2 regions of the Kitasatospora sp. NPDC023385 genome follow, and region 2 is predicted to be linked to the other one. Evidence: riboswitches for the same ligand, from Rfam matches in the RefSeq annotation. Region 2 holds a riboswitch; the other holds the start of a gene.
The links. Region 2 has a riboswitch for glycine ahead of gcvP (aminomethyl-transferring glycine dehydrogenase). Riboswitches for the same ligand answer to the same signal wherever they lie in the genome.
Positions count from the first base shown of each region.

Region 1: it holds a riboswitch for glycine, as region 2 does, so the genes downstream of both, gcvT (glycine cleavage system aminomethyltransferase GcvT) here and gcvP (aminomethyl-transferring glycine dehydrogenase) in region 2, are expected to answer to the same signal.

Region 1 covers NZ_JBVOOL010000016.1:102,420-118,250, reverse strand. The annotation lists gene AC0B61_RS24450 (enhanced serine sensitivity protein SseB C-terminal domain-containing protein) at 1-679, opposite strand, end outside; gene AC0B61_RS24445 (enhanced serine sensitivity protein SseB C-terminal domain-containing protein) at 798-1,610, opposite strand; glycine riboswitch at 1,819-1,922, shown strand; gene gcvT (glycine cleavage system aminomethyltransferase GcvT) at 2,153-3,274, shown strand; gene gcvH (glycine cleavage system protein GcvH) at 3,371-3,745, shown strand; gene glyA (serine hydroxymethyltransferase) at 3,825-5,105, shown strand; gene AC0B61_RS24425 (L-serine ammonia-lyase) at 5,324-6,691, shown strand; gene AC0B61_RS24420 (NADPH-dependent FMN reductase) at 6,785-7,378, opposite strand; gene AC0B61_RS24415 (TetR/AcrR family transcriptional regulator C-terminal domain-containing protein) at 7,525-8,325, shown strand; gene AC0B61_RS24410 (DMT family transporter) at 8,417-9,280, opposite strand; partial or broken gene tnpA (IS200/IS605 family transposase) at 9,560-9,739, shown strand; gene AC0B61_RS24400 (hypothetical protein) at 9,809-10,057, opposite strand; gene AC0B61_RS24395 (ATP-binding protein) at 10,289-10,723, opposite strand; gene AC0B61_RS24390 (helix-turn-helix domain-containing protein) at 10,886-11,695, shown strand; gene AC0B61_RS24385 (DUF397 domain-containing protein) at 11,692-11,892, shown strand; gene AC0B61_RS24380 (hypothetical protein) at 12,079-12,942, shown strand; gene AC0B61_RS24375 (ATP-binding protein) at 13,231-13,776, opposite strand; gene AC0B61_RS24370 (L,D-transpeptidase) at 13,916-15,160, opposite strand; gene AC0B61_RS24365 (L,D-transpeptidase) at 15,466-15,831, opposite strand, start outside.
Region 2 covers NZ_JBVOOL010000013.1:232,001-247,831, reverse strand. The annotation lists gene AC0B61_RS21995 (sugar phosphate nucleotidyltransferase) at 1-2,290, shown strand, start outside; gene AC0B61_RS21990 (DUF881 domain-containing protein) at 2,470-3,564, shown strand; gene AC0B61_RS21985 (small basic family protein) at 3,561-3,893, shown strand; gene AC0B61_RS21980 (DUF881 domain-containing protein) at 4,228-5,052, shown strand; gene AC0B61_RS21975 (FHA domain-containing protein) at 5,279-6,160, shown strand; gene ftsR (transcriptional regulator FtsR) at 6,340-7,035, shown strand; gene AC0B61_RS21965 (bifunctional nuclease family protein) at 7,133-7,609, shown strand; gene AC0B61_RS21960 (MerR family transcriptional regulator) at 7,844-8,491, shown strand; gene AC0B61_RS21955 (SanA/YdcF family protein) at 8,586-9,308, shown strand; gene AC0B61_RS21950 (DNA polymerase IV) at 9,405-10,835, shown strand; gene AC0B61_RS21945 (MFS transporter) at 11,010-12,506, opposite strand; gene AC0B61_RS21940 (PRC and DUF2382 domain-containing protein) at 12,682-13,758, opposite strand; glycine riboswitch at 13,982-14,085, shown strand; glycine riboswitch at 14,087-14,219, shown strand; gene gcvP (aminomethyl-transferring glycine dehydrogenase) at 14,324-15,831, shown strand, end outside.

The sequences.
Region 1 (15,831 bases), on a different contig from region 2:
CCTCCGGGGCCACCGCGATCGCCCGCTGCATCAGCGCGCGCACCGCCTCCACCGCCGGCGGCGAACTCTCGTACAGGTCCAGGCCGATCGCCAGGTACGGCTCCCCCACCGCCGGCTGCACCCAGGCCCGGCGCAGTGCCCGCACCGCGCGCACCTCGCCGGCCTGCCGCTCCAGCAGCGCGAAGAACTGCTGGGCGTTGACCTGCGGCTCGCTCAGCTTCAGCGGGCCGGCCGGCAGCCGGTCCAGGCCCGCGGCGATCCGCCGCAGATCCGCCCAGGGCACGCCGACGCCGCCGCCGGGCGCGTGCGGGTTGAGCCACAGGCCCCAGCGGGTGCGGTACAGCGCCGCGGCGACCTCCCGGCCGGAGATGACCTCGTGGGCCCGGGCCCAGCCGGAGGCGGCCAGCTGCTCGGACGAGGTGACGGCCGGCGCGTAGCCGTGGCCGCTGATCTCCATGTTCCCGTACTGCGCGTCGGGGCTGCCGGGCGTGCCGTGCCAGAGCAGCATCCAGACCCGGCCGTCCGCCAGCGCGTGCAGCAGCCGCTCGTACGCGTCGTAGCGCTCCGGCGCGACGTCGCGCAGGGCGTGCTCCAGCACGGCCGGATCCGCTCCCGGGTGCCCGGCCGGTGCCTGGCCCCAGGGCCCTGGCACCCCGCCCGCTCCCGTTCCCGCACTCATGCGCCCACCTCGCCGCGCCTCTTTCCTCGGACCGCCGGCCCGTCAGCCGTCTGCACGCACCCTATGGCGCGGCACCGGCCACCGCCACGGCGACGTGCCTGTGATACGAACCCCCGGCTCACGCCCGCGCGTAGAAGGGCATGACCTGGGTGAGCAGCCACTCGACCACCGGGTCGTCGGCGAGGTCGAGCAGTACGAGGTGGACGCCGCCCGGCAGCGGCGCGGTTCCCAGGGCTCGGCCGAGCGCGTCGTTCACCGCGGCCGGGTCGGCCGGGGCCGTCGGGTCCAACTGGACGCCCACGAACATCACCGTCGGCTCGCCCTCGATGCTGGCCAGCGCCCTGCGCGCGGTCAACACTCCGGGCAGTGCCGACAGTTCGGCCCGGCAGGCGGCCAGGAAGTGCTCCGGGTCCTCGCCCGGCACCGGCTCGCGCAGCGCCACCCGGCCGCCGGTCGGCGCCGCCTGGCCGTCCGCGCCGTCCGCGCCCTCCCAGCGGTCCTGCCGCGGGCCGCGGCGCAGCTCGGCCACGCCCTGCGGCGGCACCGGGATGCCCACCGCCGCCTCCGGGTTCACCGCGATGCCCACGCCCAGCGGCAGTCCGCGGGCGAACTCCCAGACCGGCGCGATCGCGAACGCCATCCCCGGCGCCTGCTGCAGGAACACCTCCTGTGAGGAGAACACCGGCACGTACGGCTCGCCGGCCAGCTCGATGGTCGGCAGGTCCAGTGCCTGCCCCTGCGGGTCGGCTCCGGCCGGCAGCGGCACCCACACCTGGCTGCGGGCCAGCACCTCGATGACCCGCGGCGTCGCGCCCGGGTCGCCCAGGGCGGCGGTCAGCACCTGCTCCAGTTCGTTGGCCGGCCAGGTGCCGCCCGTCGGGGCCTGCTCCGGACCGCCCCACCCCTGCTGCTGCTCCACCGGGTACCCCATGCGCCGCCGATTCCGCCCTCTGCCGGTCGGCCGCCCACTGCTGCGCCGACGCGCAGCAGTCTAGGGCCCCGGGGCCCCTTCCTTAGGGCTGCTGTTCGGTCCGCCGCCGTGTGACCGGGCCCCCTCTCCCCTCCTCGTCCCGGACGTGCCATGATGTGCGCGTCCGACGGCATGCGCCGCGGGCCCCCACAACTCCATACCGGCCGCTCGAACCCGCGCGGGAGAGCCCGGAGTGCCGCTCGGCGGCACAGCCGGCGCCGAAGGAGCAAGTCCTCCCCGGAATCTCTCAGGCCCCCCTACCGCACGGGTTAGGCACATCTGGAAAGCGGCGCGCGGCCCTGTCGCGCGCCCACCCACGGTGCAAGCCGCCATGCTGTGCCCGATGCTGGAAACAGCTGCGGGCCGCGCGGCGGTGAAGCTCTCAGGTTCGACGACAGATGGGGAGACCCACGCCGCCGCATGCCCGCGCGCAGGGGTCGGTCCCCAGCGGGTCCGGTCCGGCGCGTGCACCCCTGAGTGCCCCGACCGAGGAGTTCCTGGCCATGTCGTCCCTCCGCCTGACCGCGCTCGACGCGCTGCACCGCGCCCTCGGCGCGACCATGACCGACTTCGCCGGCTGGGACATGCCGCTGCGTTACGGGAGCGAGCGCGAGGAACACCTCGCCGTCCGCACCAAGGCCGGTCTGTTCGACCTCTCGCACATGGGCGAGATCACCGTCACCGGCCCGCAGGCCGGCGAGATGCTGGACCACGCGCTGGTCGGCTTCGTCTCCGCGCTGGGCGTGCTGCGCGCCCGCTACACCATGATCTGCGCCGAGGACGGCGGCATCCTGGACGACCTGATCGTCTACCGCCTGCGCGAGGACGCCTTCCTGGTCGTCGCCAACGCCTCCAACGCCCAGCTGGTCCTCGACGAGCTGATCGCCCGCGCCAAGGGCTTCGACGCCGTCGTCACCGACGACCGCGACACCTACGCGCTGATCGCCGTCCAGGGCCCGGAGGCCACCGCGATCCTCGCCGACACCACCGACGCCGACCTGCCCGGCCTGAAGTACTACGCGATCCTCCCGGCGCAGGTGGCCGGCCGCGACGTGCTGCTCGCCCGCACCGGCTACACCGGCGAGGACGGCTTCGAGATCTTCTGCCACCCGGTCGACGCCGAGGGCATCTGGCAGGCGCTGACCGCCGCCGGCGAGGGCCGCGGCCTGATCCCGTGCGGCCTGTCCTGCCGCGACACGCTGCGCCTGGAGGCGGGCATGCCGCTGTACGGGCACGAGCTGTCCACCGACCTCACCCCGTTCGACGCGGGTCTGGGCCGGGTCGTCCGCTTCGACAAGACCACCAACGACGGCGCGTTCGTCGGCCGCAAGGCGCTGGAGCAGGCCGCCGCCGCGGCGGAGGGCAACCCGCCGCGGGTGCTGGTCGGCCTGGTCTCCGAGGGCAAGCGCGTCCCGCGCGCCGAGTACACCGTGGTCTCCGCCGACGGCGCCCCGATCGGCCGGATCACCTCCGGCGCGCCGTCCCCGACGCTGGGGCAGCCGATCGCGATGGCCTACGTCGACGCGGAGCACGCCGCCCCCGGCACCACCGTCGCGGTGGACGTGCGCGGCAAGCACGAGCCGGTGCGGGTCGTGGCGCTGCCGTTCTACAAGCGCGCCCGCTGAGGCCGGCCGCCCCCCTTTTCCCGTTCCCGCACGTCGAAGCCGTCCACGCGGCGGCCCGCTTCGCCGTACCCGCTTCCCATCCTGGAGAATGACGCCATGAGCAACCCCCAGCACCTGCAGTACACCGAAGAGCACGAGTGGCTGACCGCCCCCGTGGACGGTGTCTCCACGATCGGCATCACCAAGCACGCCGCCGACGCGCTCGGTGACATCGTCTACGTGCAGCTGCCCGAGGTCGGCGACACCGTGACGGCGGGCGACACCTGCGGCGAGCTGGAGTCCACCAAGTCGGTCAGCGACCTGTACTCCCCGGTGACCGGCGAGGTCGTCGAGACCAACCAGGACGTCGTGGACGACAACGGCCTGGTCAACAGCGCCCCCTTCGAGGGCGGCTGGCTGTTCAAGGTGCGCGTGGAGTCCACCGGCACGCTGCTCAGCGCGGACGAGTACGACGCCTTCATCAAGGCCTGACCCGCTCGTGTCCGGGCGGGCCGCGCGCGTCGGCCCGCCCCACCGTCCCTCCCCTCTCCTCCCCTGGGAAGACCACACCATGACGGTTCTCAACCAGTCCCTGCACGCCCTCGACCCGGAGATCGCCGCCGCGGTCGACGCCGAGCTGCACCGCCAGCAGACCACGCTGGAGATGATCGCCTCCGAGAACTTCGCCCCGGTGGCGGTCATGGAGGCCCAGGGTTCGGTGCTCACCAACAAGTACGCGGAGGGCTACCCCGGCCGCCGCTACTACGGCGGCTGTGAGCACGTCGACGTGGTCGAGCAGATCGCGATCGACCGCGTCAAGGCCCTGTTCGGCGCCGAGCACGCCAACGTCCAGCCGCACTCGGGCGCGCAGGCCAACGCCGCGGCGATGTTCGCGCTGATCCAGCCGGGCGACACCATCCTGGGCCTGAACCTGGCCCACGGCGGTCACCTGACCCACGGCATGAAGATCAACTTCTCCGGCAAGCTCTACAACGTGGTCGCCTACCACGTGGACGAGAAGACCGGCCAGGTCGACATGGCCGAGGTCGAGCGCCTCGCCAAGGAGCACCAGCCGAAGCTGATCATCGCCGGCTGGTCCGCCTACCCGCGCCAGCTCGACTTCGCCGAGTTCCGCCGCGTCGCCGACGAGGTCGGCGCGCTGCTCATGGTGGACATGGCGCACTTCGCCGGCCTGGTGGCCGCCGGGCTGCACCCGAACCCGGTGCCGTACGCGGACGTGGTCACCACCACCACCCACAAGACCCTGGGCGGCCCGCGCGGCGGCGTCATCCTGTCCAAGGCCGAGTGGGCCAAGAAGATCAACTCGGCGGTCTTCCCCGGCCAGCAGGGCGGCCCGCTGGAGCACGTGATCGCCGGCAAGGCCGTCGCCTTCAAGGTCGCCGCGTCCGAGGAGTTCAAGGAGCGCCAGCAGCGCACCCTGGACGGCGCCCGGATCCTCGCCGAGCGCCTGCTGCGGGACGACGTCGCCGAGGCCGGCGCGTCCGTGCTCTCCGGCGGCACCGACGTCCACCTGGTCCTGGTCGACCTGCGCAACAGCGTGCTCGACGGCCAGCAGGCCGAGGACCGGCTGCACGAGGTCGGCATCACGGTCAACCGCAACGCCATCCCGAACGACCCGCGCCCGCCGATGGTCACCTCGGGCCTGCGCATCGGCACCCCGGCCCTCGCCACCCGCGGCTTCCAGGCCGAGGACTTCCGCGAGGTCGCCGACATCATCGCCGAGGCGCTCAAGCCCGCCTTCGACGAGACCGTCGCCGCCGCGCTGAAGGCCCGCGTCACCGCGCTGGCCGACAAGTACCCGCTGTACCCGAACCTGGCCAACCAGGAATAGTCCGCACCGGCCGGTCCTGGGCGACCGGCCGCAGGTGACCGGCCTCACCCCTCCGGCGCACCGTGGACCCCGGGGCACCGCGCACACTGGACAGTGCGCGCGGTGCCCCGTCCCATGTCGGCCGCACACCGCCTCCCGCGCCCGCCGCGCAGCCCCGCCCAGCCCCGCCCAGCCCCGCCCGCAAGTCCTTCCACGAGACCAGACAAGGACGTCCCTCCGTGGCCATCAGCGTCTTCGACCTCTTCTCCATCGGCATCGGCCCGTCGAGCTCCCACACCGTGGGCCCGATGCGCGCCGCCCGGATGTTCGCCCGCCGGCTGCGGTCCGAAGGCCTGCTGGCCCAGGTGACGGGTGTGCGGGCCGAGCTGTACGGCTCCCTGGGCGCCACCGGTCACGGCCACGGCACCCCGAAGGCCGTCCTGCTGGGCCTGGAGGGCCACTCGCCCCGCACCGTCGACGTCGACCGGGCCGACCAGGACGTCGAGCGGATCACCACCGAGAAGCGGCTCAACCTGCTCGGCGAGCACCCCATCGACTTCGACCCGGACAGCCGGCTGGTCCTGCACCGCCGCCGCTCGCTGCCGTACCACGCCAACGGCATGACCCTCTGGGCGTTCGCGGCGGACGGCTCCACGCTGCTGGAGAAGACCTACTACTCGGTCGGCGGCGGCTTCGTCGTCGACGAGGACGCGATCGGCGCGGACCGGGTCAAGCCCGACGACACCGTGCTGAAGTACCCCTTCCGCACCGGCGACGAGCTGCTCCGCCTCAGCCGGGAGACCGGCCTGTCGATCTCCGGCCTGATGCTGGAGAACGAGAAGGCCTGGCGCAGCGAGGAGGAGATCCGCACCGGGCTGCTGGAGATCTGGGCCGTGATGCAGGAGTGCGTGCGGGCCGGTATGAGCCGCGAGGGCATCCTGCCGGGCGGTCTCAAGGTCCGCCGCCGGGCCGCCTCGGGCGCCCGGGCGCTGCGCGCCGAGGGCATCGGCCCGGCCAACGCGATGGAGTGGGTGACGCTCTACGCGATGGCGGTCAACGAGGAGAACGCCTCCGGGCGCCGGGTGGTCACCGCGCCGACCAACGGCGCGGCGGGCATCATCCCGGCCGTACTGCACTACTACCTGAACTTCATCCCGGGCGCCGACGAGGACGGCATCGTCCGCTTCCTGCTCGCGGCCGGCGCCATCGGCATGCTGTTCAAGGAGAACGCCTCCATCTCCGGCGCCGAGGTCGGCTGCCAGGGCGAGGTCGGCTCCGCCTGCTCGATGGCCGCGGGCGGCCTCGCCGAGGTCCTCGGCGGCACCCCCGAGCAGGTCGAGAACGCCGCCGAGATCGGTATCGAGCACAACCTCGGCCTCACCTGCGACCCGGTCGGCGGCCTCGTCCAGATCCCCTGCATCGAGCGCAACGGCATGGCCTCGGTCAAGGCCGTCACCGCGGCCCGGATGGCGCTGCGCGGCGACGGGCGGCACCACGTCTCGCTGGACAAGGCGATCAAGACGATGAAGGAGACCGGCGCCGACATGAAGATCAAGTACAAGGAGACCTCGCGCGGCGGCCTCGCCGTGAACGTCATCGAGTGCTGAGCACCGGCTGACCGCTCGCCGGTCACGGGCCCCCGGGCGGAATCCCCCTTCCACCCGGGGGCTTTCGCGTGCCCGGCGGCCGACGCCCTCGGGTCAGGCGGCGAACGGGCGGGCCTGGCGGGCCTCGCGCAGCGCCCCGGCCCACCAGGCGAGCTGGTCGAGCAAGGTCTTGGCGGCGGCGTCGGCAGCCGGGTCGAGGGCCTTGCCGTCGGCGTCGAAGCACTGGGCACCGCCGTGGAAGCTGACCGTGTTGCGGATCGTCACCGCGTTCAACTCGGCCATCACCACGCGCAGTTGCTCGACGGCCCGAAGGCCGCCGGAGAGGCCGCCGTAGGAGACGAAGGCGACCGGCTTGCCGTGCCACTGCCGGTTGTGCCAGTCGATGGCGTTCTTCAGCGGGGCCGGGAAGCTGTGGTTGTACTCGGGCGTGACGAACACGAACGCGTCGGCGTCCTCCAGCCGGGGCGACACGGCGGCGAGCAGCGCGGCCTCGTCCGCCGGCAGTTCGCCGCCGAAGGACGGGAAGGTGGTCGGCAGCGGGGTCTCCACCAGGTCGACCAGGTCGACGGTCATGTCGCCGCGGGCGTCGAGGTGGCCGCGCAGCCAGTCGGCGACGACCGGCCCGAACCGGCCGTTGCGGGTGCTTCCGACGATGACGGCGACCTTCAGGTGCTGCTCCGTGGACATGGTGGTCCCCCTCCGGGATGGGCGTTGTGTACGACGTATCTGTTGGATACAACGTACACACTGGCGCGTACGGCGTCTACTACTGATACGCCGTACACATGGGGTGCTACGGTCGGACGGACCCGCAGTCGAAAGGAGCCCGCCCCATGCCCGCTCAGCAGGCCCCCGCCGGGGACACCCCCGCGAACGGCGACGACAAGGCCGGTGACGGCAGAACCGGTGACGACAAGGCCCGTGACGACAAGGCCCAGGTCTCACTGTGGGAGCGCCTCGCCCGCCCGGCCCCCGCACCGCGCACCACCCTGACTCCGCAGCGGATCGCCGAGGCCGCCGTGGCCATCGCCGACGCCGAGGGCCTGGACGCCGTCACCATGCGCCGCCTGGCCGGCGACCTCGGCGTCGCCCCGATGGCCGCCTACCGGTACGTCTCCGGCAAGGACGAACTCATCGAGCTGATGGTCGACTTCGCCTACGGGAGGCTTCCCCTCGACGCCCCCGCCGACGGCTGGCGGGACACCATGCGCGCACTCGCCGTGCACCTGCGGGCGATGAACCTGGCCCACCCGTGGACCGTCCGGGCGGCCACCCCGTTCGCCCTCAGCCCCAACCAACTCGCCGTCCCCGAGCACGCGTTCGCGGCCCTGGCCGAACAGGGCCTGGACGCCGACACCACCATGGCGGTGTTCCGCACCGTCACCGGCTACGTCCACGGCTCAGTCGCCGCCGAAGTCGCCCTGGCAACGCTCCGCCGCGAGCGCGGCTGGTCCGACGGCGACCAGACCAGGGCCGGCCTCGCCCCCCGGATGACCTGGCTGATGAACACCGGCCGCTACCCCAGCTACCACCGGTACCTGCACGAGGCCACCCGCAAGGACGACCCCGACTGGCAGTTCGAGACCGGCCTCGACTGCGTCCTCGACGGCATCGCCGCCCACTTCGGCATCTGACCCGCCGATCAGGCCTTGGAGAGCGCAGGAAGTCGGCCGGGCCAGCAGAGTCGCCGGCCGGACTTCCTGCGCAGCGCCGGCGGCAGGCGGGTTATCGGCGTCCGGGGAGGGCCAGGACGGCCAGTCCTCCGGCAAGGACGGCGAGGCCGCACCAGGAGGCGGCGGGCAGTCGCTCGCCCAGGACGGCCACGCCGAGGACGGCGGCGACGGCGGGCTCGGTGAGGGTGAGGGTGGTGGCCGTCTGGGCGGTGGTGTGCCGCAGGCCGTGGCCGAACAGGCGGTAGGCGAGGAAGGTGGTGATCACCGCGAGGTGCAGCACCACGCCCGCCCCGCGCACCGAGGCGAGCCAGGCCTGGTCACCGGCGAGCAGCACCGGCAGGACGATCAGCGCCCCGCCGCCGAACATCGCGCCCATCACCCCGCCCGAGGGGTGCCCGGCCGCGATCAGCCGCCCGCCGATCAGCGAGTACACCGCGTACGAGAGCCCAGCGAGCGCGGCCAGCAGCACCCCGAGGAGGTCCACGGCCGGGCCGCGCCCGGCGAGTTCGGGGCCCAGCACCAGGACGCCGCAGCCGAGCACGGCCAGCGCCGTCGCCCCGGCCCACCGCCCGCCGGGCCGCCCCTGCCGGGCGAGCCACCCGAGCAGCCCGGTGAACACCGGCGCGCCGCCGAGGGCGATCACGGTGGCCACCGCCACGCCCGTACGGCTCACCGCCGGGTAGAAGGTCAGCGGGTAGCCGGCCACCGCGACCGCACCGGCCACGAGCAGCCACCGCTCGCGGGGCCCGCACGCCCGGGGCAGCGCGCGGGCGGCACGGTCGGTGAGGAAGAGGAGGAGCCCGCCGAGCACCAGCCCGGCGGCCCCGATCCCCGCTGCCGGGGCCCCGCCGGGCGCCAGCGAACCGGCCGTCCCGGTGGTGCCCCAGAGCACGGCGGCGAGCAGGATCGGCCCCACGCCGCCCCGCGAGCGGACGCAGGCGCGGGCGGACCGGGGGGTCGTGGGCAGGGAACGGGCAGGCGAGGACAAACGATTCGGCACAGTCGTGAACTTCCGTCGTCGAAGACCATCAGGGGGACTGGTTCCAAGAACGGACGCACGCCATCAGCCCACGGCGGCCGCCATCAGGCCGGGCCGGGGACGAAGGGGATCAAGCCGCCGAAGCGCGCGCCCGTTCAGGCGCCGAGCGGCGGCAACACGACGTGCCAGTACAGGTTCACGGGTCGATGGTACCCCTCCAAGCTGGTCAACAGCCTCAAGGGCGTCAGCTCTCGCAGGATGCGCCAGGAGTTCCCCGAACTGCTCCGCCACTACTGGCGCGCACAGAAACTGTGGTCCGGTTCGTACTTCGCGGGCTCAGTCGGCGGCACGCCGATCAGCGCCCTGCACCAGTACATCGAGCAACAGAACCACCCCGTCCGGCCTGCGGGTCAGAGCATCACTCGGAATCGCTTCACCCCCAGCCCGAAGGCCGGAGCACTGCGATTAGCTCTGGTAGCGCTTCCGTAGTTCTTCTACATCGAGCAGCACGCGCTCTGTGCCGCATTCCGCGATCTCGAGGTCTGCGGCACGCAGCAGCGCGATGAATTCCGGGTGCTGGTCCGGGTTCTCAAGGATTCGCGCCGTACCGATGCCGCCCGCGCCCTGCAGCCGTCTGCTGAACTGGAGGCCCCGGGCGAACCAGTCGTACACCGGACGGAAGTCGTCCTGCCAGGAACGGGCCGCGAGGGTCATGAAGAGGACGTTGGGTTCGGTGATGTTCTCGACCAGCTCCAGCTCTCGCCGGTGCTGTGAGTCACCGATCTCCAGCAGGCCTTCGGCAATCCTGAAAGGGCTGCCACGCGCCGGCGGCTCTCGAACCGGTTCACTCCGGTGAACCCGGCTTCTCCGCGAGACCTCCGCCGGGTGCGGGCGCCGGAAGTCGGGTGGGCCGACTTCCGGCGTGGGGGGTGGCGGTGGGAGTGGTCAGTCGTGCGGGTTGGCCGGGGTGGGGAGGGCGAGTTCGCACCAGATGGTCTTGCCGATGTAGCCCTCGCCCCGGGGTTCGGCGCCCCAGGAGGTGGCGAGGGCCGCGACGAGTTCGAGGCCCCGGCCGGACTCGTCGTCCGGGGTGGCGTGGCGGATGGTCGGGATGACCGAGTTCGCGTCGGAGACCTCGATGCGGAGCACGGAGCACGTGGGGAGGAGGACGCGGACGCCGATCATCCGGTCACGCGGGGAGCGGGCGTGGCGGCAGGCGTTGGTGACGAGTTCGCTGAGGAGGATGAGGCCGGTCTCGGCGGCGTCGACGGGCACCTCCCACTCGAAGGCCTGCCGGATGAAGCGGATCCGGGCACGGCCGGCACTGCGGGGGAGGCGGGGGAACATCCACTCGACGGCGTCGACGGGCTGAGTGAGCATCAGGATCCTTGAGGGCGTGTACGGACGGCGTCACTCGCGAGTGCTGAGTTCGGCCATTTCACCCTTCAAGAGTCGGCAGGCGGGCATAGCCTCGGGAGTGACACCGCAGGTACAACGACAGCTTGACCGCCCTGTGACCAGGGCAGGGAGGGGCGCCGGGCGATGAGCACGCCGAAGGAGTACCCGATGTCGTGGAAGTACTGCGGCGATCAGCTCAAGCGGTGGCGCATTCGCGCGGGTGTGACCCGGGAGCAGTTGAGCCAGGCGTCCAACTACGACATCGAGAGCGTGCGGTCGATGGAGGCCGGGAGGCGGCGGCCAACGCTCAAGGTGCTTCAGGCGGCGGATGAATTGTGCGACGCGAAGGGGATGTTGGTGGGGGCTCATCCATACCTGGCCCCGGAGACCAAGTCCGCCCGCAGCGACGTCTTCTTTGATGTCGAGGAGGAGGCGGTTGCCTGCTACTCCTACGAAGCCCTTCACATCCCAGGCTTGTTGCAGACCGAGGCCTACGCAAGGACACTTCTCAGCTACCACATGCCGCCAGTGAACAGCGCTACCGTTGAAGAACGCCTGGCAATCCGCCTCAAGCGACAGGCGCGACTCGACCTACCCGAGGTGTTGTTCAGCTTCACGATCTACGAAGCCGCCTTCCACACCTCCATCGGCGGCAGGGAAGTCATGAAGGAGCAGCTCCGCCGGTTGCTGGAGGTCGAACACTCGCGCAACATTCAGATCCAGGTCGTGCCCATCGGACAGATCGCTCCCTCCGGGCTCGCAGGGTGTCTGATCATCCTGGAAACGCTCGACAATGCGCAATTTGCATATGTTGAGACACATGGAACGAATGCACTCCACTCCGAACCTCGACTCGTCGGCGAGCTCAGCCGACGCCACGCAATGATCCGCGCGCAAGCCTTGAACGCGCAGGAATCGGCACAGCTCATCAGGAAGACACTGGAGCAACTATGAACACCGCGCTGCTGTGGTTCCGCTCTAGCTACAGCAACTTCGAGGGCGGCGCTTGCGTCGAGGTCGCCTCCTTCCCCTCCGCCATCCACGTCCGGGACTCCAAGGACAAGGCCGGCCCGACCCTCATCTTCTCCCCCGAGGCCTGGTCCGCCTTCGTCTCCTTCGCGGCCGAAGCTCAAGCCGCGCGAGCCGAGTGACCCCTTAATGGAACGGTGAGGTAACCACCTCCCAACCACCCTCGCGTGCAGCACATATGACTTATCGTCACGACTACGCCACAGCCAGTTCCCCCGTGTAGCGTGCGCATCAACGAAACAACCCCCGCCGGTGCTACCAACACCGAACGGGGGTCTGACCGACACGATCGAAAGAGACTCGATCCCGTGGCTACCCACGACTCTACCGCCATGGCCTCCCCCGGGTACGGCAAGCAGTCCGCTCCGGACCAACGCCCCTGCGCCGCCGCCGACTTCGCCCATCTCCCGGCGCGCGAGGCGTACCTCGCCTCGCTCGTCGACCGGCTTCCCGACGGTGCCGCCATGGACGCGAAGACCCTCGCCGTCCTCCAGCCGCACTACGGGCAGATGGCCTGCCGTACGGCCCTCAACCGGCTTTCCGCCGCCGGTCACCTACGCCGCGTCCGCGAGCGGGTCGGTGAGCGGCAGTGCCGTTGGGTGTTCCGCACCTACTTCTCGCGGACTCCGCGTTCCGACGCCTGGTGGGCGCACTTCCTCACCGCCGGGGAGGCGTCAACGCCCGCCGCACCCGATCCCCCGGAGGAGCGAAAGCTCAACCGCACTTCGCCCGTCTCGGCCGCCTATGCCGCCCTCGCCGGTCTCGGTCTCGCGGATTCCCGCCTCGCGCTCTCCGCCGCCGACTGTGCCGCGCTGGAACCGCTGGCCGCCGAGTGGCTGGACCGGGGCGCCACGCCCGCCCTCTTCACTGCCGCGCTCACCGCGGGTCTGCCGCCGGACGGCGTCCACAGCCCGGTCGGCTTCACCCGCCGCCGGCTGCTCGACAAGATGCCCCCGGAACGCCCACTGCTCCCACAGCGGGCCACCCGCCTCATCGAGTGCACCGACTGCCGTACCCCGTGCCGACCACCCGCGCTGCTCGGCGGCCTCTGCCGTGCCTGTCGCGGCAACGAGGCGATCATCCCGCCGCCCCGCCGGCGGCCCTCCGCCACCGCCGTCCGCCGCCATGCCGACCGCGTCCGGCAGGCCATGGCCACATCGCCCTCGCCATGAATATTCACAGGAATCTGCGTGAACCTATGCAAAATCCAAAGGTGAACTAGGTTACAAACCTTGCATTCCAAGTCGGCCGGTTTGCCCACATGCTGAGATCATGGGATAGTCGAGACATCGACTTCGGCGGGCCCGACCTGGCACTGCCGACGCCCATCGCGCGGCACGCACCCCCTTGGCCGGCGCGATGACTTGCAGGGGCCCCCATCCGCCGGACCACGGCGAATCCCGGGGGCCCTGCGCGTATCCGCTCGCACTCGCGCGAGGCCGCGCCAAGCCGCTCAGCTCTCAGTGCCGCTCGCGCACCTTCAGCTCGAACCAGACGCCCTTCCCGCGCGGCAGCAGGTCCGCCCCCCAGCGGTCGGAGAGCTCGTCGACGATCTTCAGCCCCCGCCCGCACTCGTTCACCGGCTTGGGTTCGGCGAGGATCATGCAGGGCAGCGCCCGGGATGAGTCGCGGACCTCGATGCGCAGCCAGCCGGGCTTGCGGCTGACGTGCAGGCCGATGGTGCGCCCGGCGGCGTGCCGCACGGCGTTGGACACCAGCTCGCTGGTGAGTAACTCACCGGCTTCCAGGAGCTGGTGGAGGTCCCAGGACTCCAGGACGGACAGCACCAGCCGCCGGGCCACCGGCCCCGACTCCGGCCGGGACGGCAGTCGCACCTCGCTCGGCGAGGACTGATCGCACAGCCTGCCGGAATACATCTCCTCCAGCTCCGCGGAGCTGAGCCGTTCCAGCGCCGAGAGCGATCCCTGGACGTCGATCCAGAACGCCGCGGCGACAGTTCCGGCCCCGGGAACTGATGACTGATCTGTTTCGCCCCAACCCGCCATGCGGACCATCATTGCGGAACGCAAGCGGCCGCGTACGGACAATGAGCAAACGATCTCCCCCGAGTCGGCATATGCCGCATGCAAGAAGGGGTCGACCCGAGCCTCTGTACGTCAAGCCCGAGTTGACCCCCGAGCCGTCCTACCAGGAGCTCCACGGCAGGTTCCAGCCACTCAGCCCGTTCGAGGGGTCGAGCGTCTCCTTCTTGACGGAGTTCTTGACGATCACCACGTCCCCGACGATCGAGCCGTCGTAGAACTTTCCCATCGAGGTGGAGTCGCCGCCGCCCTCGACGTCCTTGAGGCCGACACAGCCGTGGCTGACGTTGTCGCCGCCGAAGATGCTGTTCTTGGCCCACCAGTTGCCGTGTACGTACGTCCCGCTGGTGGTGAGCCGCATCGAGTGCGGCACCTGGAGGTCGTAGGGCGCGCCGGTCATGCCGGGCAGGGTGCTGGACTGCATCCGCACCGTGCCCTCCTTGGACATGACGACCATGGTGCCGTTCCAGGTGGGGTGGTCCTCGGAGCCGGAGGTGATGTCGATCTCGGAGTTCTGGCCGTCCCCACGCGCGACGGTCATCTTGTGCGCGGCGGCGTCAACCGTCGAAATCTGGGATCGCCCGATCGTGAAGGGCTCGTCCCGGTCCCCGCCGTACACCCCGGGGGTGATCTCGACGCTCTTGAGGCGGTAGTGCACGACCACCTTGGTGCCGGGCGCCCAGTACTGCTCCGGACGGAAGTCCAGCCGGCGGTCGCCGAACCAGTGGCCCTTCACCGCGGTGCCGTTGGTGGTCTCGAAGGTGATGCCCTTGGCGACGTCGTCCTTGTTCTTGACGTCCTTGCTGAACTCCACCGAGACGATCATGCCGACGCCGTACGTCGCGTCGTTGTCCACGTTGTCGGAGGCCTTGGCGAGCGCCGTCGGGGTCAGCGTCGTGAAGTTGCTGTCCGCCGTGGCGACCGCGCCGTCGGCGTCCGCGGCCATCGCGCTGACCTGGTAGGCGGTGCCCACCGCCAGGGCGGCCGAGGGCGTCCAGGAGGAGCCGTCGGCGGAGATCGTGCCGGGGACCTCCTTGCCGGCCTTGTCGCTCACCTTCACGGTGGTGAGCTTGCCGCCGGTGGCGCCGACCTTGACCGTGTTCGGCGCCACGTCCACCGAACCGGCCTTGGGCTCGATGCTCACCGCGGCCTTCGAGACCTTCGGCACCGCGCTGGTGGGCGCCGCCGCCGGCGGGGAGGCGGCCGCACCGGCCCCCAGATCGGCCTTGGCCGCGCTGCCGCCCCCGCCCCCGTTACCGCCCCCGCCACTGCCACCGCCACAGGCGGCCGTCAGTGTCATCGCCCCGCCGACCAGGCCGGCGACCACCACTCTGCGTATCGACCTCAACGTCGAATCCCTCCCTCGGAACTGACCGAACTGACCGAACTGCCCGCATTGCCCGCACTGCTCGCACTGCTCGCACTGCTCGCACTGCCCGCACTGCCCGAACCCTGAACGCCGTGAACGCCGTGAACGCCGTGAACGCCGTGAACTCCCCGGGGGCCCGCGACGGCCCTGCCGGAAAGGTTGCGCCATGCCCGGGGCCGCACGCCCCGGAAACCGGAGCGGCCCGACCCCAACGGGTGAGGATCGGACCGCTCCGCGAGAACACCGGAGTGCCCGGACTACCCGGGCGAACCTCCGGGTAGGGCCTACCAGTTGGCCCAGGCCACGTTCCAGCCGCCGAGCCCGTTGTCGGGGGCGACGGTCTTCTCCTTGGTGTTCACGATCTTGACGACGTCACCGACCATCGAGTCGTTGAAGAACTTGCCCGCCACCGAGGTGTCGCTACCGCCCTTCACGTCCTGCATCGACACGCAGCCGTGGCTGGCGTTGGTCTTGCCGAACGGGCTGGCCCAGTAGTTGCCGTGGACGAAGGTGCCGGAGGTGGTCAGCCGCATCGCGTGCGGCACGTCCTGGATGTCGTACTCGCCGCCGAGACCGACGGTCTGCGAGTTCATCCGGGTGACCTTCTCCTTGGACATGACCACCATGGCCCCGCCCCAGGACGGCGTGGC
Region 2 (15,831 bases):
GCTGGGCATGCATCTGACCTATGCCCACGAGGAGACACCACTGGGCACTGCGGGGAGTGTCAAGAACGCCGAGGACGCGCTCAAGGACGACTCCTTTCTGGTGATCTCCGGTGACGCGCTGACCGACTTCAATCTCTCTGAATTGATCGACTTTCACCGCAGCAAGGAGGCTCTGGTCACCGTCTGTCTCACCAGGGTGCCGAATCCACTGGAGTTCGGTATCACGATCACGGACGACGAGGGACGGGTCGAACGCTTCCTGGAGAAGCCGACCTGGGGGCAGGTCTTCTCCGACACGGTGAACACCGGTATCTACGTGATGGAGCCCGAGGTCTTCGACTACGTCGCGGCAGGTGAGTCCGTCGACTGGTCGAGTGACGTCTTCCCCCAGCTGTTGAAGGAGGGCAAGCGGGTCTACGGCTACGTCGCCGAGGGCTACTGGGAGGACGTGGGCACGCACGAGAGCTACGGCAAGGCCCAGGCGGACGTCCTGGAGGGCAAGGTCGACGTCGAGCTGGACGGGTTCGAGATCTCGCCCGGCGTCTGGGTCGCCGAGGGCGCCGAGGTGGACCCGGAGGCGGTCCTCCGAGGGCCGCTCTACATCGGTGACTACGCCAAGGTCGAGGCCGGCGTCGAGATCCGCGAGCACACCGTGCTGGGCAGCAACGTGGTCGTCAAGCGCGGTGCGTTCCTGCACAGGGCTGTGGTGCACGACAACGTCTACATCGGGCCGCAGAGCAATCTGCGCGGCTGCGTGGTCGGCAAGAACACCGACGTGATGCGCGCCGCGCGGATCGAGGACGGCGCGGTGATCGGGGACGAGTGCCTGGTCGGCGAGGAGTCGATCATCGGGGCGAACGTCCGGGTCTACCCGTTCAAGACCATCGAGGCCGGCGCCGTCGTCAACACCTCGGTGATCTGGGAGTCGCGCGGCCAGGAGCACCTGTTCGGCCTCCGCGGGGTCTCGGGGATCCTGAACGTCGAGATCACCCCGGAGCTCGCCGTCCGGCTGGCGGGCGCCTATGCGACGACCCTGAAGAAGGGGGCCACCGTCACCATCGCGCGTGACCACTCGCGTGGTGCGCGTGCGCTCAAACGGGCGATGATCTCGGGGCTGCAGACCTCCGCGATCGACGTCCGGGACCTGGAGAACGTGCCGATGCCGGTGGCCCGGCAGCACACGGCGCGGGGGAGCGCGGGCGGGATCTTCCTGCGGACCACGCCGGGGGTGCCGGACTCGCTGGACATCCTCTTCTTCGACGAGCGCGGGGCGGACCTGTCCCAGGCCGGGCAGCGCAAGCTCGACCGCGTCTACGCGCGCCAGGAGTACCGGCGGGCCTTCCCCGGCGAGATCGGGGACCTGACCTTCCCGTCGAGCGTCTTCGACTCCTACGCGGGCAACCTGTTGCGGACAGTCGACACCACCGGGGTCCGGGAGGCCGGGCTGAAGGTGGTCGTGGACACCGCGCACGGCAGCGCGGGCCTCGTTCTGCCGAGCATCCTCGGCCGGCTCGGGGTGGAGGCGCTCACCGTCTCCAGCGGGCTGGACGAGTCGCGGCCGACCGAGGACGCGGAGGAGCGGCGGGCCGGGCTGGCCAGACTCGGTGAGCTGGTGGCCTCGTCACGGGCGGCCTTCGGGGTCCGCTTCGACCCGGTAGGCGAGCGCGTCGCGTTCGTGGACGAGCTGGGTCGGGTGATCGACGACGACCGGGCGCTGCTGGTGCTGCTGGACCTGGTCGCGGCCGAGCGGCGCAGCGGTCAGGTCGCGCTGCCGGTGACCACGACCCGGATCGCCGAGCAGGTCGCCGCGTACCACGGCACCCAGGTCATCTGGACCACGACGACGCCGGACGACCTCGCGAAGGCGGCGTCCGCCGAGAACACGGTGTTCGGCGGGGACGGGCGCGGCGGCTTCGTGGTGCCCGAGTTCAGCGGTGTGCTGGACGGGGCCGCGGCCTTCGTCCGGCTGGTCGGCCTGGTCGCGCGGACCCAGCTCACGCTGAGCCAGATCGACGCGCGGATCCCGCAGGCGCACATCCGGCGCCGGGACATCGCGACGCCGTGGGCGGCCAAGGGCATGGTCATGCGCTCGGTGGTCGAGGCGGCGGGCAGCCGGCGCCTGGACACCACCGACGGCGTCCGGGTGGTCGAAGCGGACGGGCGCTGGACGCTGGTGCTGCCGGACCCGGCCGAGGCGGTCACCCACCTGTGGGCGGAGGGCCCGGACGACGAGGCGACCGAGGCGCTGCTGGACGAGTGGGCGGCGGTGGTCGACGGCGCCGGGCGCTGATCGCCCGCAGCTGAGGACGGAACCAATCCGATCGGCGGGGCGCACGGCTCGGTCCGTGCGCCCCGTTGTCCGTTTTCACCTTGTTCGGAGCAGTCCGTCACTTTCCGTCGTGTGTGCAGCGTGTGCGCAGCTCAGGGGCCGTGCACGGGCTCCTGCGCCGTCATGGGACGATGGTCCGCATGCCAGCGACGCCGACACCGAGTGCCCCGAACGGGCGGTACAACCGCCCGGACGCCTCGATGTCCCTGCTGACCAACGTGATGGACCACAGCCTGGACGAGGGCTACGCCGAGGCGGCCGCGGCCCGCGGCGGTGCCCGCGACAGCCGGATACCCGGCACGCTCCAGGGACTCCTCACCCTGGGCGCCGGATTGGCGCTCGTGGGAGCGGTGGTGACGGTCGGCGCGGTGAACGCACACAAGGCCGAGCCGACGCTCGCCAAGGAACGGGACGCGTTGATCCAGCGGATCAACGACAGCAACACCTCGGCCGACCACCTGCAGAAGCAGGTACAGGAGCTGCGGCGCAAGGTCGACAGCACCCAGCAGCAGGCGCTCGCCTCGGCCGGGGACGGCGACCCCGGCAGTCTGACCGGCACGGTGGGCCTGGGCGAGGTCACCGGGCCGGGCGTGAAGCTGGTCCTGGAGGACGCCGCGGGGACGGGCCTCGGTGGCAACGTCGACCCGCGGGCCGGACAGGGTTTCTCCAACAGCGGCCGGCTCCGGGACCACGATCTGCAGCTGGTGGTGAACGGCCTCTGGGGCTCCGGGGCCGAGGCCGTGGCGATCAACGGCCAGCGGCTGACCGCGCTGTCCGCGATCCGGGCCGCGGGGGAGGCGGTCCTGGTGGACAACCGGCCGCTGGTGCCGCCGTACTCCATCCAGGCGATCGGGGACGGGCCGAAGGTCCTGGCGGCCTTCGAGAACGACATGGCCGGGCAGTACCTGCGGCTGCTCCAGGAGAGGTACGGCATCAAGTCGACGCTCTCCACGCAGAAGAGCCTGACACTGCCGGCGGCGGTGGGCGTCACGCTGCGGATCGCGCAGCCGGTCACGCCCGAGCCCTCTCCCACCGCGACGGCCCCGGGCACCCCAGGCCCGACCGGAACGTCACCGGCCGGGCCCGGAACCCCGGAGAGCCCGGGTGCGTCCGTCTCACCATCGGCCTCATCGACCACGTCACCATCCGCGACCAGCGGTGGTCCGACCCCCAAGCGGCGACCGTCCACCGGATCCGCCAAGTCCACGACAGGGACAGGAGCAGCCAGACCGTGATTGCCGTACTGGGTCTCGTGATCGGAGTGGCCGTCGGCCTCTTCGTCCAACCCGAGGTGCCGGACGCCGTCGTGCCCTACCTGCCGATCGCGGTGGTCGCCGCGCTGGACGCGGTGTTCGGAGGAGTCCGGGCGATGCTCGACGGGATCTTCAACGACAAGGTGTTCATCGTCTCGTTCCTGTCGAACGTGGTGGTCGCGGCACTGATCGTCTTCCTCGGCGACCAGCTGGGCGTCGGCTCGCAGCTGTCCACGGGTGTGGTCGTCGTCCTCGGCATCCGCATCTTCTCCAATGCGGCAGCGATCCGGCGCCATGTCTTCCGTGCCTGAGCCCGGCCGCGGGGCGGCCGAGGAGGAGGCACGGGAAGCCGCGGTCGCCGAGCCGACCGTCGAGGAGCCGACCGTCGAGGAGCCGACCGTCGAGGGGGCGACTGCCGAGCGGATCGCGGCGGAGTCGACCGGGAAGGCCGTCGAGGCGGACGAGGCGGACGACTCACACGAGGCGGACGAGGCGCACGAGCCGGACGCTGGTGGGGCTGTCGAGGAGCCGGCCGGGGACGCGGTCGACGCGAGGTCTGACGCTAAGGCTGAGCTTGAGGCCGAACCGACGCCGGAGCCGACGCTTCGGCTCGCGAAGCCGGTCGCGCCGAGGCCCGCCCCGGTCGTGGAGTCGAAGCCCGAGCCGGAGGCCGAACCCGAGCCTTCTCCGGAGCCTGAGCCCGCTGCGGAGGCCGCCGCCGAGCAGCCGGCCGTCGCGGACCGGAACACCGGTCGGCGGCGCCTGAAGGCGGCCCTGTGGCCGCCGCGGCTGTCGCGCGGTCAGCTGGTGGTGGCGCTGCTGCTCTGCTCGCTCGGTCTGGGACTGGCGATCCAGGTGCGGTCGACCAACGACCACCACAGTCAGCTGCGCGGGGCCCGCCAGGAGGACCTGGTTCGGATCCTCGACGAACTGGACAGCCGGCAGCAGCGTCTCCAGCAGGAGAAGGCGGAGCTGGAGCAGTCCCTGGCGAAGTTGGAGAACAGTTCCAACCAGGCCAAGGAGGCCCAGGAACAGACCAGGAAGAAGGTGACGGAACTCGGTGTGCTCGCCGGTACCGTCAAAGCCACTGGTCCGGGCATCGTCCTCACGGTCGATGACCCCCAAGGGCAGGTGAAGGCAGATATGCTGCTGGACACCCTGCAGGAACTTCGAGCGGCGGGGGCGGAGGCGATTCAGATCAACGACGTGCGCGTGGTGGTCAACACCTACTTCACCGACCAGTCGGGCGGTGGGGTGCAGATCGACGGGAAGAAGGTCTCGCAGCCCTATCGGTTCACCGTCGTGGGGAACCCGCAGGACCTGACACCCGCGCTGAACATCCCGGGGGGCGTCGTCCGCACGCTGGAGAGCCACCAGGCGCGGGCGACGATCACCCAGCAGCAGAAGGTGGTCGTCGACGCCCTCGTGGACCTGAAGACGCCGCAGTACGCCAAGCCGGCTTCGAAGTGACGAGGCGTCCGACGAACGGCCCGCCACGGGCCGGCGGCACCCGGTGCGGGGCGCCGCCGTCACGTGGGCGAGACTGGTTCGCGCCAGTACGCTCCGCAGCAACAACCGCCGCACCAACCGTCGGAGTACCACTCCAGCGGGCCCGAGCCGCAACCGGGCTCGCGGCCTGTCCGAGGTTCTCACCCTGCCCCGCGGGCGGGTCTGTCACACGCAAGGGGATTCGCCCGTGAGTTTCTTCTCGAAGTTGTTCGGTCGCAACAAGAGCCGTGACGCGGCCGCCGTCGAGGCGCCCACCGCGCGGCACCGCCGGCCGGAGGACGAGCCGGCCGTGCCGGGCATGCGACCTGCCCCCGAGGCCGCGCCGTACGCCGGACAGCAGTTGTTCCGGGACGGCGGCGCCGCCCAGTACGCGGGGAATCCGGCGGGCTACGGCGCGTCGGTTGACCCCTCCGGAGACCCGCGCATAGGTTTCCCGGCAGGACCCTCAACCTCTGGTGGAGGGTTTGCCCCGGACCCGTACGCCGGGCACAACCCGTCGGGTGTGCCGCGCCAGGAGGCTGTGAACATGGCTGGCCCCACTCCGTGCCCCAGGTGCGGCAACCAGAACCCGGCCTCGGCCCGGTTCTGCTCCAACTGCGGGGCGGCGCTGCGCGGTGGCCTGCTCCCCGAGGGGGCGGCGGAGACCACGTCGACCATCTCCATCTCCGGTCTGGAGTCGTACGACCCCAACACCACGACCGGTACCGGCACCACGCCGGCCCTGTCGGCCGAGGTGCTGTCCGCGATCGACGCGCTGCCGCCGGGCTCGGCCCTGCTGATCGTCCAGCGCGGCCCGAACTCCGGCAGCCGCTTCCTGCTGGACTCGGACGTCACCACGGCGGGGCGTCACCCGCAGGGGGACATCTTCCTGGACGACGTCACGGTCTCGCGCCGCCACGTGGAGTTCCGCCGCACGCCGGTCGGCTTCAGCGTTGCGGACGTGGGCAGCCTGAACGGCACCTACGTGAACCGGGAGCGGATCGACGAGGTGACGCTCAACAACGGCGACGAGGTCCAGATCGGGAAGTACCGGTTGGTGTTCTTCGCCGGCCACAACCGGGGGTACTGAAACCAACGTCGGTAGGAGCCCGAGTGAATACGAATACCCCTTCCTCTTCTCTCGGGGCGGCCACCCCACCCCTGTCCGGTCCGCAGACGGAGCGCGGCGGGCGCGGGGTGGTCGCGGGGCCCCGGCAGCCGGTCCGGCCGGACCGGCCCGCCGGGCGGCGGCGCGGCGGTGACGAACTGTTGAGCATCGGCGCGGTGCTGGTCTTCCTGCGCGACGACTTCCCCGAGGTCACCATCTCCAAGATCCGCTTCCTGGAGGCGGAAGGACTGGTCGAGCCGCAGCGCACGCCGTCGGGGTACCGCAAGTTCAGCCCGGCCGACGTCGATCGGCTGGCCTACGTCCTGCGGATGCAGCGGGACCACTACCTTCCGCTGCGGGTGATCCGCGAGCACCTGGACGCCATCGAGCGCGGCGAGGCCCCGCCCGCGCTGCCCTCCGCGGCCGACACCCGGCCGGGGCCGATGGAGGAGGCGGACCGGGAACTGGTGGCCTCCGCCGAGGTCCCGTCCGGCGTCCGGTTGGGGCGCGCCGAACTGCTGGCCGCCGCCGAGGCCGGCGAGCGGGAACTGGCCGAGTGGGAGTCGTACGGCCTGGTGGCCCCGGGCCCGGACGGCGGATACGACGGTGAGGCGCTGCAGGTGGCCCGGCTGGTCGCGGAGCTCGGTCGGTACGGACTGGAACCGCGGCACCTGAGAGCCATGAAGGCGGCGGCCGACCGCGAGATCGCACTGGTGGATCAGGTGGTGGCGCCGCTGCGCCGGCACCGGAACCCGCAGACCAGGGCCCATGCCGAGGCCACCGCGCGGGAGCTCGCGACGCTGTCGGTGCGGCTGCACGCGGCCATGGTCCAGGCCGGGCTGCGGAGCCGCGGCTAGCGGTCGCGGCGGCCTTCGGGCGGCCGGTGCACCGCGCTGACCAGCGGCGTCGGCTCTGCGCTTTCATATCCGGGACCGGAGCCATAGGGTTGCGTGTGTGAATGAGCTCGACGTCGTGGGTGTCCGAGTGGAGATGCCTTCCAACCAGCCGATCGTGCTGCTGCGGGAGGTCGGGGGAGATCGCTACCTGCCGATCTGGATCGGCCCCGGCGAGGCGACCGCGATCGCCTTCGCCCAGCAGGGCATGACGCCGGTGCGCCCGCTGACGCACGACCTGTTCAAGGACGTCCTGGAGGCGCTCGGCCAGCAGCTCACCGAGGTACGGATCACGGATCTGCGCGAGGGCGTCTTCTACGCCGAGCTGGTGTTCGCCGGCGGGGTCGAGGTGAGTGCCCGACCGTCCGATGCGATAGCGCTGGCGCTGCGGACCGGCACGCCGATCTACGGGAGCGAGGAGGTGCTCGCCGAGGCGGGCATCGCGATCCCGGACGAGCAGGAGGACGAGGTCGAGAAGTTCCGGGAGTTCCTCGACCAGGTCTCGCCCGAGGACTTCGGCGGCAGCGGTCCCCAGTAGCGCGGAAGCAGCGCGGACTGATTGTGGGGCAGCTCGGGCCGTCGTTTTGCCAAAATTCGTCCATCTACCCACACTAGGGGCACGAAAAACCACTCTCCTGAGTGATGTGGATTGCCTGACCCGGCGTGGCGATCGTTGACGGGTCATAGGGGACTGCCTACCGTCAGGAGTGGCTGTCCGGGTGGCCGATGCCCGCAGTCGGGTTGCCCGCAGCACGAGTGGACGGAGGCAGGCATGAGCAGCACCGGCGATGACGCGGCCGTGGGAGGCCTGTGCGCCGTGCACGTGCCGCGCACCGCTCGCACCGTCGCGGACCTCCCCCGGGTCGTGGGCAGGTTCCCGGCCGTGCAGCCGGGTCAGCCGGCCATCGAGCGGCTGGCCCCGACCTCCGAACTGGTCGGCTTCCGCGGCCCGACGGCCTGCGCGGCGGCCGGCATCACCTACCGCCAGTTGGACTACTGGGCCCGCACCGGACTGCTGGAGCCCAGCGTCCGGACGGCGTACCCGGCGACCAGCCAGCGGCTCTACAGCTTCCGCGACATCCTGCTGCTCAAGATCGTGAAACGGCTGCTCGACGCGGGTGTCTCGCTGCAGAACATCCGGGTGGCAGTCGCCCATCTGCAGGCCGCGGAGCAGGCGGACCTGGCCGGGATGACGCTGATGTGCGACGGCGCGACGGTGTACGAATGCGCCACGCCGCAGCAGGTGGTGGACCTGCTGAAGGGCGGTCAGGGCGTCTTCGGCATCGCGGTGGGAGCGGTCTGGCGGGAGCTGGAGCTCGTCGTCGGGCGGCTGCACGCCGAGCGCACCGACACCGGTGAGACCCTGGTCGGGCACGACCCGGCCGACGAGTTGGCGCAGCGGCGCAACCGGGCGGTCTGACGACTCGTTCGACGGGGCCGCGGGCCCGGACGGGGAACCGTTCGGACCCGCGGCCTCGTCGTGTTGGCTGGTGAAACGAGCGAGGGAGGGGCACATGGGGGCCGGCACCGGGATATCGGGGCTGCTGCGGCGCAGGGCCGGGCTGCTGCGGACGCGACTGCGGCAGCGGAGGACCCAGCGAAGGGTGTTCCAGGTGGGCACGGTGCTCTGCTCGCTGGCGCTGGCGCCCAGCGCCTGGGTGTGGCTCACGGCGGGGGACCGGGTGGGCACGGTGGAGAGCGCGCCGTCCGCCCCGGTCGCGGTGGTCTTCGGCGCCGGGTTGGACCAGGGCAAGCCCTCGCCGTACCTGGAGCACCGGCTGGTCGCGGCGGTGGACCTGTACCGGGAGGGCAAGGTCCAGGCGATCCTGGTGACCGGCGACAACGGGCGGGTCGAGTACGACGAACCCGACGCGATGTTCACGTACCTGACCGGGCACGGGGTGCCGGCGGACCGGGTGGTCCGCGACTACGCGGGCTTCGACACCTGGGACTCCTGCACCCGGGCGCACCGGATCTTCGGAGTGGACCGGGCGGTGCTGGTCAGCCAGGACTTCCACGTTCGGCGGGCGCTGGCGCTGTGCGAGGCGGCGGGCATCCGGTCGGACGCGGTCGGGGTGCCGGAGCTGCACGACGAGACCTGGCTGTACGGCGGGCTGCGGGAGGTCGCGGGGGCGGGCAAGGCGGCGGTCAACGCCTGGCTGCGGCCGGACCCGTTGTTCCTCGGGCCCAAGGAGGACGGCATTCCGAAGGCGCTGGCGGAGACGGCGAAGAAGTAGCCGACGGCGCCCGGCTGCCGCGTCGGCCGGGGCGATGGCGGGCAGCGTCGGCCGGGGTTCGGACGCACTGTCGGACCCGTACGCGATGATCGGCGGGTGCGATCACTGCCGAGCATCATCCACCTCGACATGGACGCCTTCTTCGCGGCGGTGGAGCAGGCGGCCAAGCCGAGCCTGCGCGGCAAACCGGTGATCGTCGGCGGGCTCGGCGGGCGCGGCGTCGTCTCCACGGCCTCGTACGAGGCACGGAAGTTCGGGGTGCACTCGGCGCTGCCGATGGCGCAGGCGCGTCGGCTCTGCCCCAACGCGGCCTTCCTGGCGGGCCGGTTCGAGGCCTACCGGCAGGTCAGCGAGATCGTGATGGCCCTGCTGCGCGAGCTGTCGCCGCTGGTGCAGCCGCTGAGCCTGGACGAGGCCTTCGTGGATCTGGAGGCCGGGCCGTACGGTCCGGTGCTGGCGGAGGCGGACCACGAGACCGGCGAGCGGCTGGTGCTCGCGCTGGCGGAGGACCTGCGTGCGGACATCCAGCGGCTGACCGGGCTGACCGGCTCGGTCGGCGCGGCCGGATCCAAGCTGATGGCCAAGGTCGCCTCCGAGAAGGCCAAGCCGGACGGCCTGGTGCTGATCGAGCCCGGGCAGGAGCGGGCCGTGCTGGGGCCGATGCCGGTACGGGCGCTGCCCGGGATCGGGCCGGCCACCGAGCAGGTGCTGCGGCGGGCCGGGCTGACCACCGTGGCCGACCTCGCCGACGCCGGGGAGGCGGAACTGGTCCAGCTGCTCGGGCGGGCGCACGGCGCCGGGATCCACCAGATGTCGATAGGGCTCGATGAGCGGCCCGTGGTGGCCGACCAGGACGCCAAGTCCGTCTCGGTGGAGGACACCTACGAGGTGGACCTGGCCGACCGCGAGCGGGTGCTGCGCGAGGTGGACGCGCTGGCCGCCCGGTGCGTGCGGCGGCTGCGGGCGGCCGGGCGCTCGGGGCGGACGGTGGTGCTCAAGGTCCGGCGCTTCGACTTCTCGACGCTGACCCGCTCGGAAACGCTCGGCGGGCCCACCGACGACGAGGCGGTGATCACCACGACCGCACGCCGGCTGGCCGAGCAGGTCGACATCACCGGCGGCGTCCGGCTGCTCGGCGTCGGTGTCGCCCAACTCGCCGACTACACGCAGGAGGACCTGTTCGCGCAGGCCCTGCGGGAGGAGGCCGCGGAGCACCTCGTGGCGGGCGCCGAGGCCGAGGAGGGCGAGGAGGAGCCGGAGGCCGTCGTGGTGCGGCGCTGGCTGCCCGGGCAGGACGTCCGGCATGCCGAGTTCGGGCCGGGCTGGGTTCAGGGCAGCGGCGTCGGGAGGGTCACCGTACGGTTCGAGACGCCGTGGAGCGGGCCGGGGCGGGTGCGGACCTTCGCGGTGGACGACCCGGCACTCGAACCCTCCCGGCCACTGCCGCTGCGCCGGGAGGAGGGCGAGGCTCCCGCTGCGGACGACGGCTCCGGCGCGGACGGCGGCGGGTCGGGCCAGGGGGGCTGAGGTGCGAGGGGGTGCGCGCGAGGGGGCTGAGAAACGAAAACGGCCCCACCCGGTGGGGGATACCGGGTGGAGCCGCATCACCGTGCCGGTCCCCGTACGGTCGTGATGCCCTCACGGCGTACGGAGGCCCGGGCCCCCGCGCCCTGTCCCTGGGCGCGGGGGCCGGACGCCTCGTCAGGCGTCGGTCTTGACCAGCTTGTCGCTGGAGTCCTGCGGGGCCGAGCCGTCGACGACCGTGGAGAGGGCGTCGGTCTTGGTGGCGCGGATCAGGAACGGGACGACACCGGCGATCACGCAGACCACGGCCGCGGTCCAGAACGCGTGCTTGTAGGCGTCCAGGGTGGGCAGCGAGAGCGGGATCTGCGGCGGCAGCTTCATGGTGTCGCCGGTCAGGATGGCGGCCATGACGGCGGTGCCGATCGCCCCACCGACGGTGCGCAGCACGGAGTTCATGCCGTTGGCGATGCCGCTCTGCTCGACCGGGACGGCGCCGTTGATGTAGGCCGGCATCGCGGCGAAGGCGAGGCCGACACCGAGGCCGAAGATCGCCGAGGCGGTGTAGATGTCGCCCTCGCGGCTGTGCCGCAGGGCCAGGTAGGCCATCGAGACGGCGCCGAGGACACCACCGAGGACCAGCGGCAGGCGCGGGCCGCGGCGGGCGATCAGCAGCGCGCCCAGCGGGGCGGCGACCATCGAGCCGATCGCGGACGGCAGCAGCATGACACCGGCGTGCAGGACGGTGGCCGTGAAGCCGTAGTGGGTCAGCTTCTCCGGGGTCTGGGCGAAGTTGCTGATGACCATGAAGGAGCCGTACATGCCGAAGCCGATGAGCAGGCCGGCGGTGTTGGTGAAGGCCACGGCGGGGCGGGACATCATCTTCATGTCCACCAGGGGGTGCGCGACCTTGGTCTCGATGACCCCCCAGATCAGGGCCACGACGGCGGCGACGGCGAACAGACCGAGGGTCCTGGTCGAGGTCCAGCCCCAGTGGTTGCCCTGGCTGACGGCGACCAGCAGGGCCGAGAGCCAGCCGGCCAGGGTGATCGCACCGAGCGGGTCCGCGCCACCCTCCTTGTCGGTGACCGGGTCGGACGGGACGCGGAAGGCGACCAGGGCGATCGCGATCAGGCCGAAGACCAGGCCCATCCAGAAGATCGACTTGTAGTTCCAGTGCTCCAGCAGGAGGCCGGTGGCGACCAGGCCGAGGCCGGAGCCGACGCCCATCGAGGCGCTGATGGCGGCGACGCCGCCGGTCACCTTCCGCTTGGGCAGCTCGTCGCGGACGATGCTGATCGCCAGCGGCATGACGCCACCGCCGGCGCCCTGCAGGACGCGGGCGACGACCAGCCAGGTGAAGGAGTGGGTGCTGACGGCCAGTGCCGAACCGGCGACCAGGCCCGCCAGCGAGATGAGCAGCATCGGCTTACGGCCCCGGAGGTCGCCGAAGCGGCCCAGGAGGGGAGTCAGCACGGCGGCGGACAGCAGGTTGGCGGTCATCAGCCAGGTGATGTTGGACCCGGTGACGTCCAGTTCCTTGGCCAGCGAGGGCAGGATCGGGACGACCGCGGTCTGCACCACGCTGAACGACAGCATCGCCAGGATGAGGGCCGGCAGGACCCGGGCGCTGCTCTGCTTCTCGGCCGCGGTGGTGGGCTGGGGTGCCTCACTCACGGTTGCTTCCTCCCGTACATAGTGAATGAACTGAAGTAACCATGCGGGAAATACTTCAGAGTGTCAAATATCGAGTGGTTAAGGTTTGGCAAAGGGGGAAAGGGCGGCGCCGGCGGCGGGTTCGGGCACGCCGAAGGACCCCGGCCGCGGTGGCCGGGGTCCTGGGGTGGGAGAGTCAGACCAGGGGGCGCAGGGCGTCCGCGTGGGACGAGGCCGGTGCCGGGGTGGTGGAGGCCGGGGGCGTGGTGGTGTCGTGCACCTCGACGTGCTCGCGGCGCAGTTCGTCCCGGATCACCTCCTCGTCGGTGTACCGCTCGACGACGAGGCGGACGCGCTCGATGGGCGTGAGGTACTTGCGGACCGCCGGGCGCTCCTCACGGAGGGTGACCTCCTCGACGGCCTCGGCGATCTCCTTCTCGGTGAGGGCGGTGCGTTCGGCCTCGCTGACCGGCACCCGCTCGACCCGGACCCTCTCGCGGACCACCGGGACGCGGCGCTCGATCTGCTCGGTCGTCACGTACTTGCGCAGCTTCGCGGTGCCCACGTTGTGCCACTCGGTGGTGATGTCCAGCCGCTCCTCGCGGCAGGTGATCTCGACCGGGTCGGCGGGGGCGGACGAGGCCGCGCCCGTGGCGGCGGCCGGGCTGATCACCGCCGGGGCCTGATGGAACCTCGGCTCCACGGCGGGCGCGGGCGCGGGGGCCGTGGCGGTGGGTGCAGGGGTGCTGAGGGTCCGCACAATGGCCTCCGTGGCGGTGCTGGTGCTGTGGTTGACGGGGGCGATCTTGGTGGTCGGCTCGGGATCGGGGGAGCGGAAGGTGGGCGGCTTGGCAGTGGCCGCGGCAGTGGCGGCGGCGGCCGGGGCGGCCGCCGCCGTGCCGAAGTCGAGATCGGGCTGGGCGGCCCGTCCGCCGTCCGCGCCGGCCTGGTGGCCGTCCACCGAGGTGTCGAGGCCGTAGTAGCGGTAGAGCTGGAGCTCCTGGGCGGGGGACAGGTGCTGGCCGACGCCGAAGTCCGGCGACTCCTTGACCAGCGACTTGTCGTACGGCACCCGGAGCTCGTCGCCGGCGAACTCGCTCGTGGTGAGCGGGACGAAGGCGTCCCGGCCGAAGATGCCGGTCCGGACGGCGGCCCACTCGGGCCGGCCGGTGGCATCGTCCAGGTACACCTCGTCGACCGTGCCGATCTTGTCTCCGTTGCGGTCGACCGCCTTGTGGCCGATGAGGTCCCGGGGGTCGATGTCGGTCTGCACTCTTTCCTCCAGTGCGCTGGGCCGCGGAAGTCCCGCAGGAAGGCGGCCGGAGCACCCGTCCCGTCCCGCCACTTCACACCAAATGCCATGAATCGGACGGGCGCGACCGGAGTGCGCCGGACGGGCCGGACGCTGCGCCGTCCGGGGGACGCGCGTAGACCGGAGGTGACGCGACGCACCCGTGATCGGAAGGCCTCCCGCTGGTACCCTGGGCGGCGACCGCAGAGCCCGCTCGGGAGAGTCTCCGATCGCGAAAAGCGCTGGTCGGAGCGCCGAAGGAGCAACTCCTCCCCGGAATCTCTCAGGCATCCGTACCGTGTGGGGTAGGTCACTCTGGAAAGCAGGGCAGGACCGTCGGCATGGGAGCCGGCGATCACCACCCTCACCGACGGTGCAAGCCGACGGAGCGCCCACGGCGCACCGTGCGGGCGAAGCTCTCAGGTCCCGATGACAGAGGGGGAGGCCTGACGGGTTCGTCCGCCAGGGCCTGATCCGCTGTCCGCAGCGGGAAGGCCGGCCGGCGTGCGCACCCCCGCCGGTCCGTGACCAGGAGGCCTCGACCACCATGAACGCCCAGCCGAACGCGGGACGCCCCACCAGCGCCTCGACCCTCACCGAGCTTGAGCTGGCCAGCCCCTTCGAGAACCGCCACATCGGCCCCGACGCCCCCGCGCAGGAGAAGATGCTGGCGTCCGTCGGCTACGGCTCGCTGGACGAGCTCGCCGTCACCGCCGTGCCCGAGGCAATCCGCTCCATCACCGGCCTGGACCTGCCCGCCGGGCGGACCGAGGCCCAGGTCCTCGCCGAGCTGCGCGAGCTGGCCGGCCGCAACCAGGTGCTCCAGCCGATGATCGGCCTGGGCTACTACGGCACCTTCACCCCGCCGGTGATCCTGCGCAACGTCATGGAGAACCCGGCCTGGTACACCGCCTACACCCCGTACCAGCCGGAGATCTCGCAGGGCCGCCTGGAGGCGCTGCTCAACTTCCAGACCCTGGTCTCCGACCTGACCGGCCTGCCGACCTCCGGCTCCTCGCTGCTGGACGAGAGCACCGCGGCCGCCGAGGCGATGGCGCTGGCCCGCCGGGTCACCAAGGTCAAGGGCGGCGTCTTCCTGGTCGACGCCGAGACCCTGCCGCAGACCATCGCGGTGATCAACACCCGTGCCGTGCCGACCGGTGTCGAGGTCGTCGTCGCCGACCTCTCCGCGGGCATCCCGGCCGAGATCGCCGAGCGCGGCGTCTTCGGCGTGCTGCTGCAGTACCCGGGCGCCACCGGCGTGGTCCGCGACCTCGCCCCGGTGATCGAGCAGGCGCACGGCCTGGGCGCGATCGTCGCCGTCGCCGCCGACCTGCTGGCGCTGACCCTTCTCAAGTCCCCGGGCTCGCTGGGCGCCGACATCGCCTGCGGCACCTCGCAGCGCTTCGGCGTGCCGATGGGCTTCGGTGGCCCGCACGCCGGCTACCTCTCGGTGCGCGCCGAGTACGCCCGCTCGCTGCCCGGCCGCCTGGTCGGCGTCTCCGTCGACGCCGACGGCAACCGCGCCTACCGCCTGGCGCTGCAGACCCGTGAGCAGCACATCCGCCGCGAGAAGGCCACCAGCAACATCTGCACCGCCCAGGTGCTGCTCGCCGTGATGGCCTCGATGTACGCCGTGTACCACGGCCCGGACGGCCTGGCCGACATCGCGCGCCGCACCCACCGCTACGCCGCCGCCCTCGCCGAGGGCCTGCGGGCCGGCGGCGTCGAGCTGCTGCACGGCGAGTTCTTCGACACCGTCACCGCCGTCGTTCCGGGCCGCGCCGCCGAGATCGCCGCCGCCGCCCGCGCCAACGGCATCAACGTGTACCAGGACGGCGAGGACCGGATCTCCGTCTCCACCGACGAGACCACCACCCGCGAGCACCTGGCCGGCGTCTGGGCCGCCTTCGGCGTGCCGGCGGTCGAGGCGGCCGAGGACGCCGAGGCGCTGCCCGCCGCGCTGCTGCGCGAGGACGAGTACCTGACCCACCCCGTCTTCCACAGCCACCGCTCGGAGACCGCCATGCTGCGCTACCTGCGCCGCCTGTCGGA